One region of the Streptomyces sp. NPDC048484 genome, then DNA from elsewhere that is predicted to be linked to it. Evidence: riboswitches for the same ligand, from Rfam matches in the RefSeq annotation. Region 1 holds a riboswitch; the other holds the start of a gene.
What was found. A riboswitch is a leader RNA that binds a small molecule or an ion and turns the genes downstream of it on or off. The one in region 1 is predicted to bind cobalamin.

Region 2: it holds a riboswitch for cobalamin, as region 1 does, so the genes downstream of both, AB0D14_RS32325 (cobalamin biosynthesis protein) here and metE (5-methyltetrahydropteroyltriglutamate--homocysteine S-methyltransferase) in region 1, are expected to answer to the same signal.

Annotation. Positions count from the first base shown of each region.
Region 1 covers NZ_JBEZJY010000022.1:29,796-37,037, reverse strand. The annotation lists gene AB0D14_RS22640 (cytochrome P450) at 1-1,203, opposite strand, end outside; gene AB0D14_RS22635 (ATP/GTP-binding protein) at 1,200-1,805, opposite strand; gene AB0D14_RS22630 (DUF742 domain-containing protein) at 1,780-2,163, opposite strand; gene AB0D14_RS22625 (roadblock/LC7 domain-containing protein) at 2,156-2,560, opposite strand; gene AB0D14_RS22620 (ATP-binding protein) at 2,557-3,756, opposite strand; cobalamin riboswitch at 4,168-4,320, shown strand; gene metE (5-methyltetrahydropteroyltriglutamate--homocysteine S-methyltransferase) at 4,505-6,823, shown strand; gene AB0D14_RS22610 (MerR family transcriptional regulator) at 6,984-7,242, opposite strand, start outside.
Region 2 covers NZ_JBEZJY010000038.1:57,908-65,149, reverse strand. The annotation lists gene AB0D14_RS32330 (cobyric acid synthase) at 1-685, opposite strand, end outside; gene AB0D14_RS32325 (cobalamin biosynthesis protein) at 682-1,638, opposite strand; cobalamin riboswitch at 1,775-1,908, opposite strand; gene AB0D14_RS32320 (hypothetical protein) at 2,220-2,441, opposite strand; gene AB0D14_RS32315 (inorganic phosphate transporter) at 2,454-3,689, opposite strand; gene AB0D14_RS32310 (class II aldolase/adducin family protein) at 3,934-4,659, shown strand; gene AB0D14_RS32305 (alpha/beta fold hydrolase) at 4,755-5,891, shown strand; gene AB0D14_RS32300 (hypothetical protein) at 6,086-7,242, shown strand, end outside.

The sequences.
Region 1 (7,242 bases):
CGGCGTGACCGCACCGAAACGAACGGGCAGGGATGCCAGGGCACGGTTGAACGGGCCGGGCCGCCAAACAAGGCTGTCCGCGGGGACCGCGAGTTCGACGTCGGGCAGCGCGTTGAACAGTGCTTCAAGGCCCGTCGCGGCGATGAGCCAGGCGGGCTCCTTGGATGGGCATGAGTGCGGGCCTGCACTCCAGGCGAGGTGTCCGCGGGTGTCGGCCCCCCGGTCCGCCAGTGCCGTGTTGGCGGCACCGAAACTCACCAGCACCAGCTCACCGGCATGAACTTTGTCTCCCGCTACGTCCGTATCGGCGACCGGGTAGTGCGGCGCGTAGTTGGACATGGGCGGGTTGCGCCACAGGGTCTCGTCGAGTGCTTTGTCGAACTGTCCGTTGCGGGCGTAGTGCTCATTGGTCAGCATGGTGTAGAAGCCGTTGCCGAGGAGGTTGCCTTCCGGCTCGCCGCCTGCACCGAGGAGCAGTACCAGGGTGTGGACCAGCTCCTCGTTGGTCAGCTGCGCGGGATGCTGCATCAGGTAGGACGTGATGTCTTCACCCGGTTGGGCCCGCTTCAACGCCACCAGTTCGCCGACAGCCTGGACCAAGACCTGGCTGGCCTGTTCGGCGTTGACTCCGTCGAACATGCCGGAGATGCCGAACAGCACCCGGTCGCCGATCTCTGCCGGGCAGCCGAAGAGTTCGTTGAACACGTACAGGGGGAGCTGCTTGGCGTAGTCGTTGAGCAGGTCAGCCGAGCCGCGGGCGCTGAACTGGTTGATGAGGAAGAGTGCGGCCTGCTTGACGATCTTGCTCAGCCGGTTGTTGCTGATGCGGGAGAAGCTCTCGGTGATGGCCTGGCGCAGTCGCTGATGCTCGGCGCCGTCCGTGAACATGGCGTTGGGCCGATAGTCCAGCAAGGGCAGCACAGGGCTGTCGGGGCTGATGCGGCCTTCGTTGCGGGCGCGCCACCGGCGTGAGTCCTTGCCGAAGGTAATCGGGTCCTGCAGCAGTTCGAGTGCTGCGTTGTAGTCCGTCACGAGGGTCGCCTCCACGCCGGGTGCGATGGTGACGGGCGCGGTGGGACCGAACTGGTGCATGTACCGGTAGTACGCGTGCGGGTCAGCAGCGAACTCCGGTGTGTGCAGGGGTATGCGCTGGCCGCTGCCGTGCGCGGGGCAGCCGGGCGGAGGTACGGAGGGCGTTGTCATGCGTGCTCCAGAGCGGCGCGTTTCTGCAGGTAGCGGACCAGGGTGATCAGTGCGTTCACCGACGACTCTTTATCGCGTGCGTCGATGGTGACGACCGGTGTGTCGGGCAGCAGGTCGAGCGCTTCGCGAACCGCTTCGGCTGTGTGTTCCGCGTTGCCGTCGAACTGGTTGATGGCGACAGCGAAGTCGAGCCCGTAGGTTTCGATCAGATCCATCACATCGAAGCTGTCTTCCAGCCGCGCGGGATCCACCAGGACCAGAGCCCCGAGCGCTCCGCGGGCCATGTCGTCCCACAGATCGACGAACCGCTGCTGTCCCGGTGACCCGAACAGGTAGAGCACGATGCGCTCACTGAGTGTCAGGCGGCCGAAGTCCAGGGCGACGGTGGTGGTGGTCTTCCCCTGTACGCCCTTGAGGTCGTCCACCGTCTCGGAGAAGCTCGTCATGTGCTCCTCGGTGGACAGCGGCGTGATTTCGGAGAGGGAGCCGATCAAGGTGGTCTTGCCGACAGCGAAGTGCCCGACGACCAGGACCTTGACCGCGGTCTGCTCCGAACCGCTGCGCACGTATGCGTCCTCAGCCAGAGAGGGTCCTGAGACCATCGAGCACCTCCTGAAGAAGATTTCTGTCGGCGAGCGAAGCCGAGGGCACTGGCGCACGGGTGATCAGGTAGCCCCCCTCGGCGAGGGAACTGAGCAGAACTTTGACGACACCGAGAGGGTGCTGGGAGTGCGCGGCGATCTCAGCAACCGAGAGGTAGCCGCTTGAGCACATCTCCAGGACCTGCTGCTCCTCAGGGGAGAGCCGTTGGGGACGCTGTCGCTGGTCGGTGGCCGTGGTGATGAGGGTGATGAGCGAGAACTCGTTCTCGGTGGGCAGGGTGCGGCCGCGGGTGATGACGTAGGGCCGGACTAACTCTCCGGCTTCGGGTTCGGGCTCAGAACGGCTGCTGTCAGTCATGAGCAGCGACCGTGTCTTCGCGGCGGCCGGTCGACATTGCCTTGCCCAGTCGGCTGACGAGCTGCTGCATCCGATAGGTGATGTCGCCCATGTCGACGTTGACGGACGCTGCCACGGCAAGATAGGAACCCCCACCCGCTGCGTTCAGGAAAACCCAGCCGCCATCGAACTCGATGAGAGTCTGACGCCAGTTCACACTGGAGTCACGGCAGAAGAACCCGACGGACCGACTGAGGGACTGCAGCCCACTCACGGCAGCGGCGACCTTGTCAGCATCATCCCGACCGAGATCCGCCGTGCGGGACATCTGGAGCCCATCGGCGGAGATCAGGACTGCGTGCAGGGCGCCAGGAATTTCCAGCGCATCCTGGAGCATCCAGGACAGGTCGTCACTCACGGGGCATCAGTTCCTTTGTGTGCATCGGCGGGACTGGGCTCGTCGAGTCCGGCGGCCGACACCACCGGACTCCGGCCGGCGAGGGTGCCATGCTGGAAGGCCCCCATCGCCGCCACTCTGTCCTCGGCCGACCGGGCAGGCCGTGGAGTTGAGGTGGGCCTATCACCGGTCACGAGTGCCATAGCGCGCTTGTTCCTTCGCCTGGGCAGACCGTCGCCTGTCTCCGCAGGGACCGAACCGCCGTTTCTCGGGCCAGGATCGGTCGTCAGCGCTGCACTCGGCTTCTTCGGCTCGGGCGTGGTGGTCAGTAGATCCTTCGGCATCATCACCACTGCCCGGACGCCCCCGTAGGGGGATGTGCCGTCGATCGCGACCGTGAATCCGAAGCGAGAACACAGCGCACCGATGACCGCGAAGCCGAACTTGGGAGGGTTGCCGAGCTCGGAGACGCTCACCGCGGACTCACCGGACAAGAGGACCGAGGCGTTCGTCTTCTCTTCCTCACTCATCCCGACACCTGCGTCATCGATCACAATGCAGACGCCCGCGGGCACGCTCCGCACGTTGATCTCGACCATGGATGTGGGTGCTGAGTATTTGGTGGCGTTGTCGAGCAGTTCAGCCACCGCCAGGGCGATCGGCTCGACTGTGCGACTGGTCACTGCGGAGTCCACCTGCGAGAGGACGTCGACGCGTTGGTAGTGCCGGATCCGGCTCATGGCTCCGCGGATCACGTCATAGACGGATGCCGCCTCCCGCTGCCTGCCAAGCCATCCTCCGCACAGTACGGCAATGGACTGTGCGCGCCTGTTGAACTGGGCGTTCATGTGGTCGACGTCCAGCAGATCCTGCAGGATGGCCGAATCGCCGTGCTTTTTCTGCAGCTCGGAGATGACCCGCTGCTGCTCCGCCGCGAGGCCCTGGAGCGTCTGCATTGCGGACTTCAGTACGGTATTGGTGGCGGTCTCAGCCTCTTCCTTGGCCTGCCGGACCACGTCGTCGTAGCCACGCCGCAGGCCCTCGAGGCTGGATTCAAGGTTAGCGTTGCGGCCCCGCTGCTCGCCCATAGAACCTTCGAGGCTCTGTTTCTGACGGCGTAACGCTCTGATCGTCCTTCGCTGAACGACGACCGTGGTCGCGACAGGGACGCCGGCAGCGAGCGCCCAGACTGTCGGATCCTGCCAAAAATTCGTCATGTGACTCTCTTTAGAGCGACTGGAGTTCAGCCCCCGGGATCTATCCATGCGCGCCCTCGGCTGCGGGCAGCAATCACCACCCGGAGGACCCTTGGCTGCAGGCATCATCGAGGAGAAAACCCACTTGGCATGTGCCCGAAATCGTATCACCGGCAGACCATGACACCCCGTCAAGTCTGGCTTGTGCGCGCACTGTTGGCACCCAACAGACGTGAGTTCCGGTGGAGGTAGTGTGATACCCCCGTGGAGGCCCGCATCACCTCGCTCCGATGCCGCTGGACCGCTGCCCCCACCCCTGCTCCCCCGACCCGCACCATCCGCCATACGAGCAGGGTTTCCCCCGGAGGGGTTCCGCCCCCTAGGCTGGCCGACGCAGCTGGTTCGCCCCCGTCCGCCAGGCGGGACGCGTCGTAAGAGGGAACCCGGTGGGAATCCGGGACTGCCCCGCAGCGGTGAGCGGGAACGACCGCCGTCACACGCACTGGACCCGACGAACAGGGTCTGGGAAGCGACGGCCAGTAGGTGTCCTCCGTAGGGAGGACGTGCTCGCAAGTCCGAAGACCTGCCCGCTGCCCGCGTGCGACCCCTCGTGCGCGGACATCCCGGTGACCTCGTGGGCGGGTCGACGTACAGATCGGGCGGACGACCGTGCTGTGCCAGGCGGTTTGGTTTCCGGCCGGTTCGTCACCCCTTCGCGCTCGCGTCCCGTCCCGGGATCCCAGGGAGATATCTCGCGAAGGAGATTTCCGTGACAGCGAAGTCCGCAGCCGCGGCAGCACGGGCCACCGTGTACGGCTACCCCCGCCAAGGCCCGAACCGGGAACTGAAGAAGGCGATCGAGGGCTACTGGAAGGGCCGCGTCGGCGCCGACGCCCTCCGGACCACCGCCGCCGAACTGCGCCGGGCGAACTGGCAGCAGCTGGCCGCGGCCGGCGTCCACGAGGTCCCCACCGGTGACTTCTCCTACTACGACCATGTCCTCGACGCCAGCGTCATGGTCGGTGCGATCCCCGAACGCCACCGCGCCGCCGTCGAGGCCGACGCACTGGACGGCTACTTCGCCATGGCACGCGGCACCCAGGACGTGGCGCCGCTGGAAATGACCAAGTGGTTCGACACCAACTACCACTACCTGGTACCCGAGTTGGGCCCGGACACCGTCTTCGCGGCGGACTCCGCCAAGCAGGTCGCCGAGCTCCGCGAAGCCATCACCCTCGGCCTCAACTCCCGCCCCGTCCTCGTCGGACCCGTCACCTATCTGCTGCTCTCCAAGCCGGCGCCGGGTGTTGCCGCCGACTTCGACCCGCTCACCCTCCTCGACCGGCTGCTGCCCGTGTACGCCGAGATCCTCGCCGATCTGCGCGCCGCAGGCGCCGAGTGGGTGCAGCTCGACGAACCGGCTCTGGTGCAGGACCGCACACCCGCCGAGCTGAACGCCGCGACCCGCGCCTACCGCGACCTCGGCGCCCCGGCCGACCGCCCGAAGCTCCTGGTCGCCTCCTACTTCGGCCGGCTCGGTGCCGCCCTGCCGGTGCTGGCCAAGGCCCCGGTCGAGGGTCTCGCCCTGGACTTCACCGAGACGGCGGCCGCCAACCTGGACGCGCTCGCCGCCGTGGGCGGCCTGCCCGGCAAACGCCTGATCGCCGGCGTCGTCAACGGCCGCAACATCTGGGTCAACGACCTGGAGAGGTCCCTCACCACCCTCGGCACCCTGCTCGGGCTGGCCGACCGGGTCGACGTGGCCGCCTCCTGCTCCCTCCTCCACGTCCCTCTCGACGCCACCGCCGAGCGCGACACCGCGCCGCAGATCCTGCGTTGGCTCGCCTTCGCCCGCCAGAAGACCGCCGAGATCGTCACCCTCGCCAGGGGACTCGCGTGCGGCACCGACACGATCGCAGCCGAACTCGCCGCCAACCGGGCCGACCTGGCCTCCCGCGCCGACTCGGCGATCACCCGCGATCCCGCCGTACGAGCCCGCGCCGCCGCCGTCACAGACGCCGACGTCCGCCGCTCCCTGCCGTACCCGGAACGCGCCACCGCGCAGCGCGCCCATCTCGGGCTGCCGCTGCTGCCGACCACCACCATCGGCTCCTTCCCCCAGACCACGGAACTGCGCACCGCACGGGCCGACCTGCGCGCGGGGCGGATCGACCGTGCCGGGTACGAGGAGCGCATCAGGGCCGAGATCGGCGAGGTGATCTCCTTCCAGGAGAAGACCGGCCTCGACGTGCTCGTGCACGGCGAGCCCGAACGCAACGACATGGTCCAGTACTTCGCCGAGCAGCTCACCGGTTACCTCGCCACCCAGCACGGCTGGGTCCAGTCCTACGGCACCCGCTACGTCCGCCCGCCGATCCTGGCCGGCGACATCTCCCGCCCTGAGCCCATGACGGTGCGCTGGACGACGTACGCCCAGTCGCTCACCACCAAACCGGTCAAGGGCATGCTCACCGGCCCCGTCACCATGCTCGCCTGGTCCTTCGTCCGCAACGACCAGCCCCTCGGTGAGACCGCCCGCCAGGTCGCCCTCGCCCTGCGCGACGAGGTGAACGACCTTGCGGCGGCCGGGACTTCCGTCATCCAGGTCGACGAACCCGCCCTGCGCGAAACACTGCCCCTGCGAGCCGTCGACCATCCGGAGTATCTGGCGTGGGCCACCGAGGCGTTCCGGCTCAGCACCGGCGGCGTACGCCCGGACACACAGATCCACACCCACATGTGTTACGCCGAGTTCGGGGACATCGTCCAGGCGATCGACGACCTCGACGCCGACGTCATCAGCCTGGAGGCGGCGCGCTCCCACATGCAGGTCGCGCGGGAGCTGGCCGAGCACGGCTATCCGCGCGAGGCCGGGCCCGGTGTGTACGACATCCACTCCCCCCGTGTGCCGAGCACGGACGAGGCAGCGGCCCTGCTGCGCAAGGGGCTTGAGGCCATCCCCGCCGAACGCCTCTGGGTCAATCCCGACTGCGGCCTGAAGACCCGTGCCTGGCCCGAGACCCGCGCGTCCCTGGAGAACCTGGTCGCCGCGGCCCGTACGGTCCGTACGGAGCTGTCCGCGTCCTGATCCGTGGCACGGCGCCCGTACGACGGCATCCGGAGGGCGGGATCCGCACGACGGGCCGGGAGAGTGGGCTCAGGCCCTCCCTCCCGGCCCGCTGCCCCTCATCGGATGCCCAACTCGGCGCGAGAAAGGTCCGGCCCCACGAGACCGGAGTCGCCCCTGCTCAAGCCGTGACGGCCTGACCCTGGTCCCGCTCGCGTTCCCGTTCCCGGCGCTTGCGCAGCGTCTGTGCGAACTCCTCGGCCTCCGCCAGCCGGGTGCGGAGCTTTTCGACCTGCCAGACAGCTTCCTGCTCGTATTCGCGGACGCGCCTCAGCAGCATCTTTCGTTCACCCGCCGTCAGATGGTCGTCGGAGTCGAGGCGGTCGGTGAGGTCCAGCAGATCGCGCATCTGGTCCAGGGTGAAGTCCAGCGGCTGCATG
Region 2 (7,242 bases), on a different contig from region 1:
TGCCGGGTTCGAGCAGGGAGACGTCCCCGCGGAACTTGTTGACGAGGAAACCGGCGACGAGCTCCTGGTCCTCGCGCGACAGCAGGGCCACCGTCCCGAAGAAGGAGGCGAAGACGCCGCCGCGGTCGATGTCGCCCACCACGAGCACGGGCAGCCGCGCGCCCCGTGCGATCCCCATGTTCACGATGTCCGTCCGCCGCAGGTTGATCTCGGCGGGACTGCCCGCCCCCTCACAGATCACCGCGTCATACGTGCCCCGCAACTCGGCCAGACAGTCCAGCACGGTCCCGAGCAACGCCTCCTGGCGGCCGCCGTGGTAGCCGCGCGCACTCATCTCGCCCACGGGCTTGCCCATGAGGACGACCTGGCTGCTGCGGTCGCTGCCCGGTTTGAGCAGTACGGGGTTCATGAGCGCGGTGGGCTCCACGCGGGCTGCCTGCGCCTGCATGGCCTGCGCGCGCCCGATCTCGGCGCCCTCCCGCGTCACGAACGAGTTCAGCGACATGTTCTGCGCCTTGAACGGCGCGACCTTGACGCCGCGGCGCGCCAGCCACCGGCAGATCCCGGCGGTCACCACGCTCTTGCCCGCGTCGGAGGTGGTACCGGCGACGAGCAGTCCGCCACCGAGCCCCCCGCCCGGGCCCGTGCCCTGTCCTCCGCGTCCTCCGCCCAGTCTCCCGCTCATGACGTACGCCCTTTCCTGGTGAGCGATGTGACGAGCAGCCGCCCGGCGACACCGGCGCCCAGCGCGAGCAGGCTCACGCGGCCGGAGAGCCGGACGGACCGTTCGATGTCCCCGACCCGCACGGCCCGCCCCGGACCGTTGAGGACCGGCCGGTGCTCGACCCGTCCCGCGTACGAGAGCGTGCCGCCGAGCCGCACACCGAGCGCCCCCGCGAACGAGGCCTCGACGGGTCCGGCGTTGGGGCTCGGATGCTTGGCGGCGTCCGTACGCCAGGCGCGGACCGCTCCCCGTGGATCACCGCCGGCGACGGCCGCGAGGGCTGCCGTCAGCCTGGCCCCGGGCCATCCCGCGAGGTCGTCGAGCCGCGCCGAGGCCCAGCCGTACCGCCGGTGGCGGGCCGACCTGTGTCCGACCATGGCGTCCAGCGTGTTGACGGCCCGGAACCCCACCAGACCGGGTACGCCCGCGACCGCGCCCCACACCAGGGCGCCCACCACGGCGTCGGAGGTGTTCTCGGCGACCGACTCGACGACGGCCCGGGCGATCCCGTCGGCGTCCAGTGCCTGCGGGTCCCGCCCGCACAGATGCGGCAGCCGCTCGCGGGCCGCCTCGATGTCCCCGGCGGCCAGTGCCCCGCCGACGGCCCGGGCCTCCCGCCCGAGGGAGGTCCCCCCGACGACGGCCCACGTGGCGGCGGCGGTCAGTGCGACGGACGCGGCACGAGAGGTGCGGACGCAGCGGTCGGCGGCCAGGCCGAGGGCGACGGCGCCGCCCGCGCACACGGCGGTGTGCAGCGCGCCCCATCCCCGGTGGTCCCGCCACAGGACCCGCTCCACGGCTCCGGCGGCACGGCCGAACGCGGCGACCGGATGCCCCCGGCGGGGATCGCCGAGCAGCAGGTCACCGAGGAGGCCGGCGGCGGCGCCGTACGCGAAGTCGCGATCGGCACGCACCGGTTCAGCCCGCCGCTACGTAGGGCGTGACCCTCGTAACCCTCTTGACTCTCGTAACCCTCGTGCTGGGCACACTGGTCCACAACAGGCGGCCGCGCATGGCGATTTGTCCTCACTCAGGGTGTCCACGCCCTGGTTCGACGAGACCGACGACGAGAGTTCCTGGCTCCCGGGGGATGGATTCCCCGGTAACAGTGGCGGGACCGCGCCGGATTCGCACCGGCTTCCTCTTCTGCCGTCGTACATGGCCCCGGCAGTCCACCACGGCCCGAGAACACCAGTCAACTTGCTGTTGACCTGCGAAGGGAGAGTGTGCTGAGGCCCACATCCACCAGCAGGCTCTCTTTGCGGGCTGGTTGTCGCCCGCGTGGATTCCCCCGCCGGAGAGGGACTCTGGACGACAGGCTTGCGATCACCGTGTGTGACGTGCGGTACGAAGAGGAGGAATTGCGCCTGCCGGACTCGTTCGACGTCCCGTCGGGCGCGGACATGCGTCCGCCCTGCCGGGACCGCGGGTGAGGCGGCCCCGACAGGGCGGACGGTGATGCTCGGGTGTACGGCCGGCTCGACGGCCGTACCGGTCAGGCGACGATCAGATAGATCCCGTACGCCACGGCCGCCGCGCAGGCCGCGAAGCAGGCGTAGGCGCCGGTGACCGCGAGGGTCGCCGAGTCGCCCTGGGAGGCGGCCGACTCGCGCTTGGAGAGGCCGACGATGCCGAGGGTGAAGAGGCCCACGAGGGCGACGGTGGCGATGAGGCTGACTCCGAACACGGAGCCGAGGGCTGCCCAGTCGATCTTCATGAGGTTGGTTCCTTACACCGTGGCCGGACGGGCGGGCTCGGCGTCCGGGCCCGGGATGGTGGTCTTCAGTTCGTCGATCGTGGTGACCGTGCCCGTGCCCGTGGGAGGCGGGGTGACCGCGGCGATCGCGGTGGTCACGACGCCGGCGGGCTCGTCGTTGACGTTGTCGACGGTGACGGGCTGGCGGCGGGACAGGGTCCAGATGACCCCGGAGCCCGCGATCAGCAGCGCGCCGGTGAGGACGATGCCCCAGGTGCCCTGCTTGGTGAGGAACTCGGCGCCCGCGCCGACCAGGCCGGCGGCCGGGAGGGTGAGGCCCCAGGCGATGAACATGCGGGTCGCGGTCGACCAGCGGACGACACCACCCTTGCGGCCCAGGCCCGAGCCCATCACGGCGCCGGAGCAGGACTGGGTGGTGGAGAGGGAGAAGCCGAGGTGCGAGGAGGCCAGGATGACGGTCGCGGCACTGGTCTGGGCGGCGAAGCCCTGCGGCGGCGCGAGATCGGTGAGGCCCTTGCCCATGGTGCGGATGATGCGCCAGCCGCCCAGGTAGGTGCCGAGCGCGATGGCGATTCCGGCCGAGACGATGACCCACAGGGGAGGATTCGACCCGGGCGAGAGCACACCGCCGGTGACCAGGGCGAGGGTGATGATGCCCATGGTCTTCTGCGCGTCGTTCGTGCCGTGGGCCAGTGAGACCAGCCCCGCGGAGGTGATCTGACCGGCGCGGTAGCCCTTGGAAGTCGCCTTCTCGCCGGCCCGGTTGCTGATCCTGTACGTCAGCCGGGTGGCGAGCATCGCGGCGAGTCCGGCCACCAGGGGCGCGGCGACCGCGGGGATCAGGACCTTGGTGATCACGGTCGCCCCGTTCACCGACGACCAGCCCGCCGACATCACCGCGGCGCCGATCAGGCCGCCGAAGAGGGCGTGGGACGAGCTGGAGGGCAGACCCAGGAGCCAGGTCAGGAGATTCCACAGAATGGCGCCGACGAGCGCCGCGAAGATCACCTCGGTGCGGAGGCCCTCTTCGTTGACGATGCCGCCGGAGATGGTCTTGGCGACCTCCACGGAGAGGAACGCACCGACGAGGTTCAGCACGGCGGACATGGCCACCGCCGTCTTGGGCTTCAGAGCGCCGGTCGAGATGGTCGTCGCCATCGCGTTGGCAGTGTCGTGGAAACCGTTCGTGAAATCGAACACGAGAGCGGTAACGATCACGATTCCGAGGAGGAGCGTGATGTGTTCCATTTACCCAGGCTTCTGTTGGACGACAGTGGCACGGCGAACGTAAGCAACCTGGATGAACGGAAGATGAACTGGGCCGGGCGGTGGAGTGACTCCATAGGGGTGCTGCCACTCCGCTTGTGTCGAAGTGGCGGTGAGGGCCCTCGAACAGAGGCGGAACGGAAGGATCCGCTACCCCTGGAGCAATTCCGCCCTGCAGTGCCTTCGCCCGAACGGAGCGGTTGCGGCCGACTGGCAGGATCGCCGCATGGCTGAGCAGCGGCGGGACACGGGAGACGGACGGGGCGCGGGAGACGGACGGGACGCGGGGGAGACGGGCGCGCCCCGGGCGGGGGAGGCGCTGGAGCGGGCGTGGGACGACCTCGTGGCGACAGCCCGCCGGACGGTGACCGACGGTCTGGTCGTCGGCACGTCGGGCAACGTGTCCGTGCGCGTGGGCGACATCGTCCTGGTCACGCCGACCGGGGTCCCGTACGACCGGTTGACGCCCGAGGATCTCTGCGGGGTCTCCCTCGACGGCCGGCGCGTGCTCGGTTCACTCGTTCCGACGAGCGAACTGCCCATGCATCTCGCCGTCTACCGCTCCACGGGCGCGCGCGCCGTCGTCCACACCCACGCCGTGCACGCCACGGCCGTCTCGACGCTCGTCACCGAGCTGCCCCTCGTCCACTACATGACGGCCGCTCTCGGCGGGCCCGTCCGCGTCGCCCCCTACGCCACCTATGGCACGGAGAAGTTGGCCGAGAACATGCTCCGGGCCCTGCGTGACCGCACCGCCTGCCTCCTCCAGAACCACGGCACCCTCACCCACGGCGCCACCCTCGCCCTGGCCTACGACCGAACGGCCCAGCTCGAATGGATGTGCCGCGTGTGGCTCACCGCGTCGTCCGTCCCGGGCCGCACGCCCACCCTCCTTACCGGGGACCAGGTGGCGGAGGCGGGGCAGCGGCTGAAGGGCTACGGCCAGCCGTAGCACCCGGTCCCCGGCCGGGGGAATTCTGAGTGGGGTGGCGCACCCCTGCCGCCCTTCCACTGGCCGACGGCGGGCTCCGTCAGGAGACTGGACCCGTGCGCACCGTGAAGCCGACGACCGCAGCCCTCACCACCGCCCTCACCGTGGCCGTAGCCGGCGCGGCCGGCATCGCAGCCGGCCGCTTCGCCGGCGACGCCGCCCTGAAGACGTCGCCGGGCCGGCCGCTGCCCACCGAACCCCGCCTCACCGTGCACGCCACGGCCGCGGGCCGGATCGTCCTGACCCGGGCTCTCGCCTCCCAGCGCCCGGGTGTGTACGGCCTGAGCGGCGACGGCAGTCACGCCGTGGTCGGCCCGCTCCTGACCGCCGCCCCGCACAGCGCCGACACGGTGGTGCGCCGCCTGGAGCGCGTCACCCACGGCACCCTGGAACCCGGCGACAAGGTGTGGTTCACGCCCGGCGTGCACGTCGGAGACCCGGGCGCGGCCCTGGGCCTCGACCACGCCGACGTGGAGGTCCCCGGCGAACTGGGCGCCTTGCCCGCCTGGTTCGTGCCCGCCGCCCGCGACACCTGGGTGATCACCGTGCACGGCCTCGGCACGACCCGCGAACACCCCATGAACGTCATGGAGTTCCTGCACCGCCATCAGTTTCCCGTCCTCGGCCTCGCCTACCGCGGAGACCTCGGCGCACCCCGCTCCCCGGACGGACTGAACCACCTCGGCGAGACCGAGTGGCGCGACCTGGACGCGGCCATCCGCTTCGCGGTGCGGTACGGCGCCGAACGCGTCGTCCTGTACGGCTGGTCCACCGGCGCCACCATGGCGCTGCGGGCCGCCCAGCACTCCGCGCTGCGCGACCGGATCTCCGGGCTCGTCCTGGACTCGCCGGTCCTCAGCTGGGAGACCACCCTGCGCGCCCTCGCCACGGCCCGCCGCACACCCGGCGCCCTGCTGCCACTGGCCGTCCGCGCCGCCCAGGGCCGAGCGGGCCTGGGCGGCCACCGCGCCGAGGGCGCCGCCGGCCCGGCACGGCTCACGGTGCCGACCCTCGTCCTGCACGGCCCCGACGACACCGTCGCTCCCTGGGGACCCGCACGCCGCCTCGCGGCCCGCCGCCCCGACCTCGTCACCCTGCACACGGTCCACGGCGCACCGCACGGCGCCATGTGGAACGCCGACCCGACCGCCTACGAAGAGGTCCTGCGCCGCTTCCTCACCCCGCTGATGTAATCCGCTGATGTAACCCCTGATGCAACCCCGCCGACGCAGCCGCTCCGGGTCCGGTCCCGGAGCTTCCGTTTAACCGTGTACCAGTGGGCGCGCACCCCTCAGGGGCTTGCCGGGAACCGGTGTGCCGGGCGCCTCAGCGGCCCCGGGCGGCATTCCGTTTGGGTTTTCGGACCGTCAACCGGAAGACTGCCCCCGTGACGTCCCGTATCCCGCGCGACTCCAGGCTCCGACTCGTCCGCCCGCGAACCCTGGCCGCCGCCCCCCGAGCGATGAACCAGAGGCCCGCCCGTCGACCCGCACCCCGCCCACCCGAGGGCACACCGGCACCGGCGGAACTCGCCCGCTTGGCACGCGCCGTACTCGCCGGTGCGGCCCGGGTCGCCCGCTGGGCCGACGCCACCCTGAGCCCCGGCCGGGACCGTGGCGCCACGGCTTCCGACGGCACACCCGACGGCAGTTCGAGGGGCAAGGGCACCCTCACCGACGCGACCGCTCGACGAGCCGCCACGGACCTGGCCCTGACCTCGGACCAAGTGCGGGCGGACTGGGACGTCGCACGGCTCGCGGGGCTCATCGAGGTGCACGGCGACATCGCGCGCCCCGGCTGGCGGCTGCGTGCCTGGAACCGTGACGACAGTGCCGTACTGCGCGGCTGGGTCGCCTTCTTCGACGCCTGGTCGATCGCCCACCCCGGCCCCGCCGGGCGCGAGCCCTCCGCCGTCGCCGAGGTCGTCTCGGCGATGCCGCAGGTCCTCTCCTTCCTCCAGCTGTCCGCGGGCCCCGTCCCCGTCCCGCAACTGCTCGACCTGCTTGAGCAGCGCGTCACGGAACTGCGCACCGAGCGCTGCGAGATCCCCTACGGACCGCAGCCCGACCCTGTCGAGAGCCCGGCCAGCCCGGCGAGCCCGGCCGAGGACACCCCGCTCGCCCCCCTTCTCGACTGGGCACTGCACGCCCTCGCCGGCGTCGGCGCCCTGACCTGCGCCGACGGCCAGGCCACCCTCACCCCGCTCGGCAGCTGGGCGGTCTGGGTCAAACTGGAGCAGATCTGCGTGGCCGCGCAGAGCCCTGCCGGGAACATCGAGCAGGGCGCCGAGGACATGCTCCGCGGCTGCGCCCAGCTGCGGCCCAACGCGGCCCGCGCCGAATACCGCGCCTGGCTGGCCGCCCGCCCCGTCGGCAGCGCCGTCACCGAACTCCTCGCCGCCGCCCGCGGTGAGGACGCCCTGTCGCGCGGGCTGGCCTTCGAGGCGCTGCGCGTGGTCGGCGCTCCCGCCGAGCCGGACGTCCGCGCGGTGGCGGACGAGACCCCCTTGCGTCCGTACGCCCTGCTGTGGCTCGCCGAGCACGA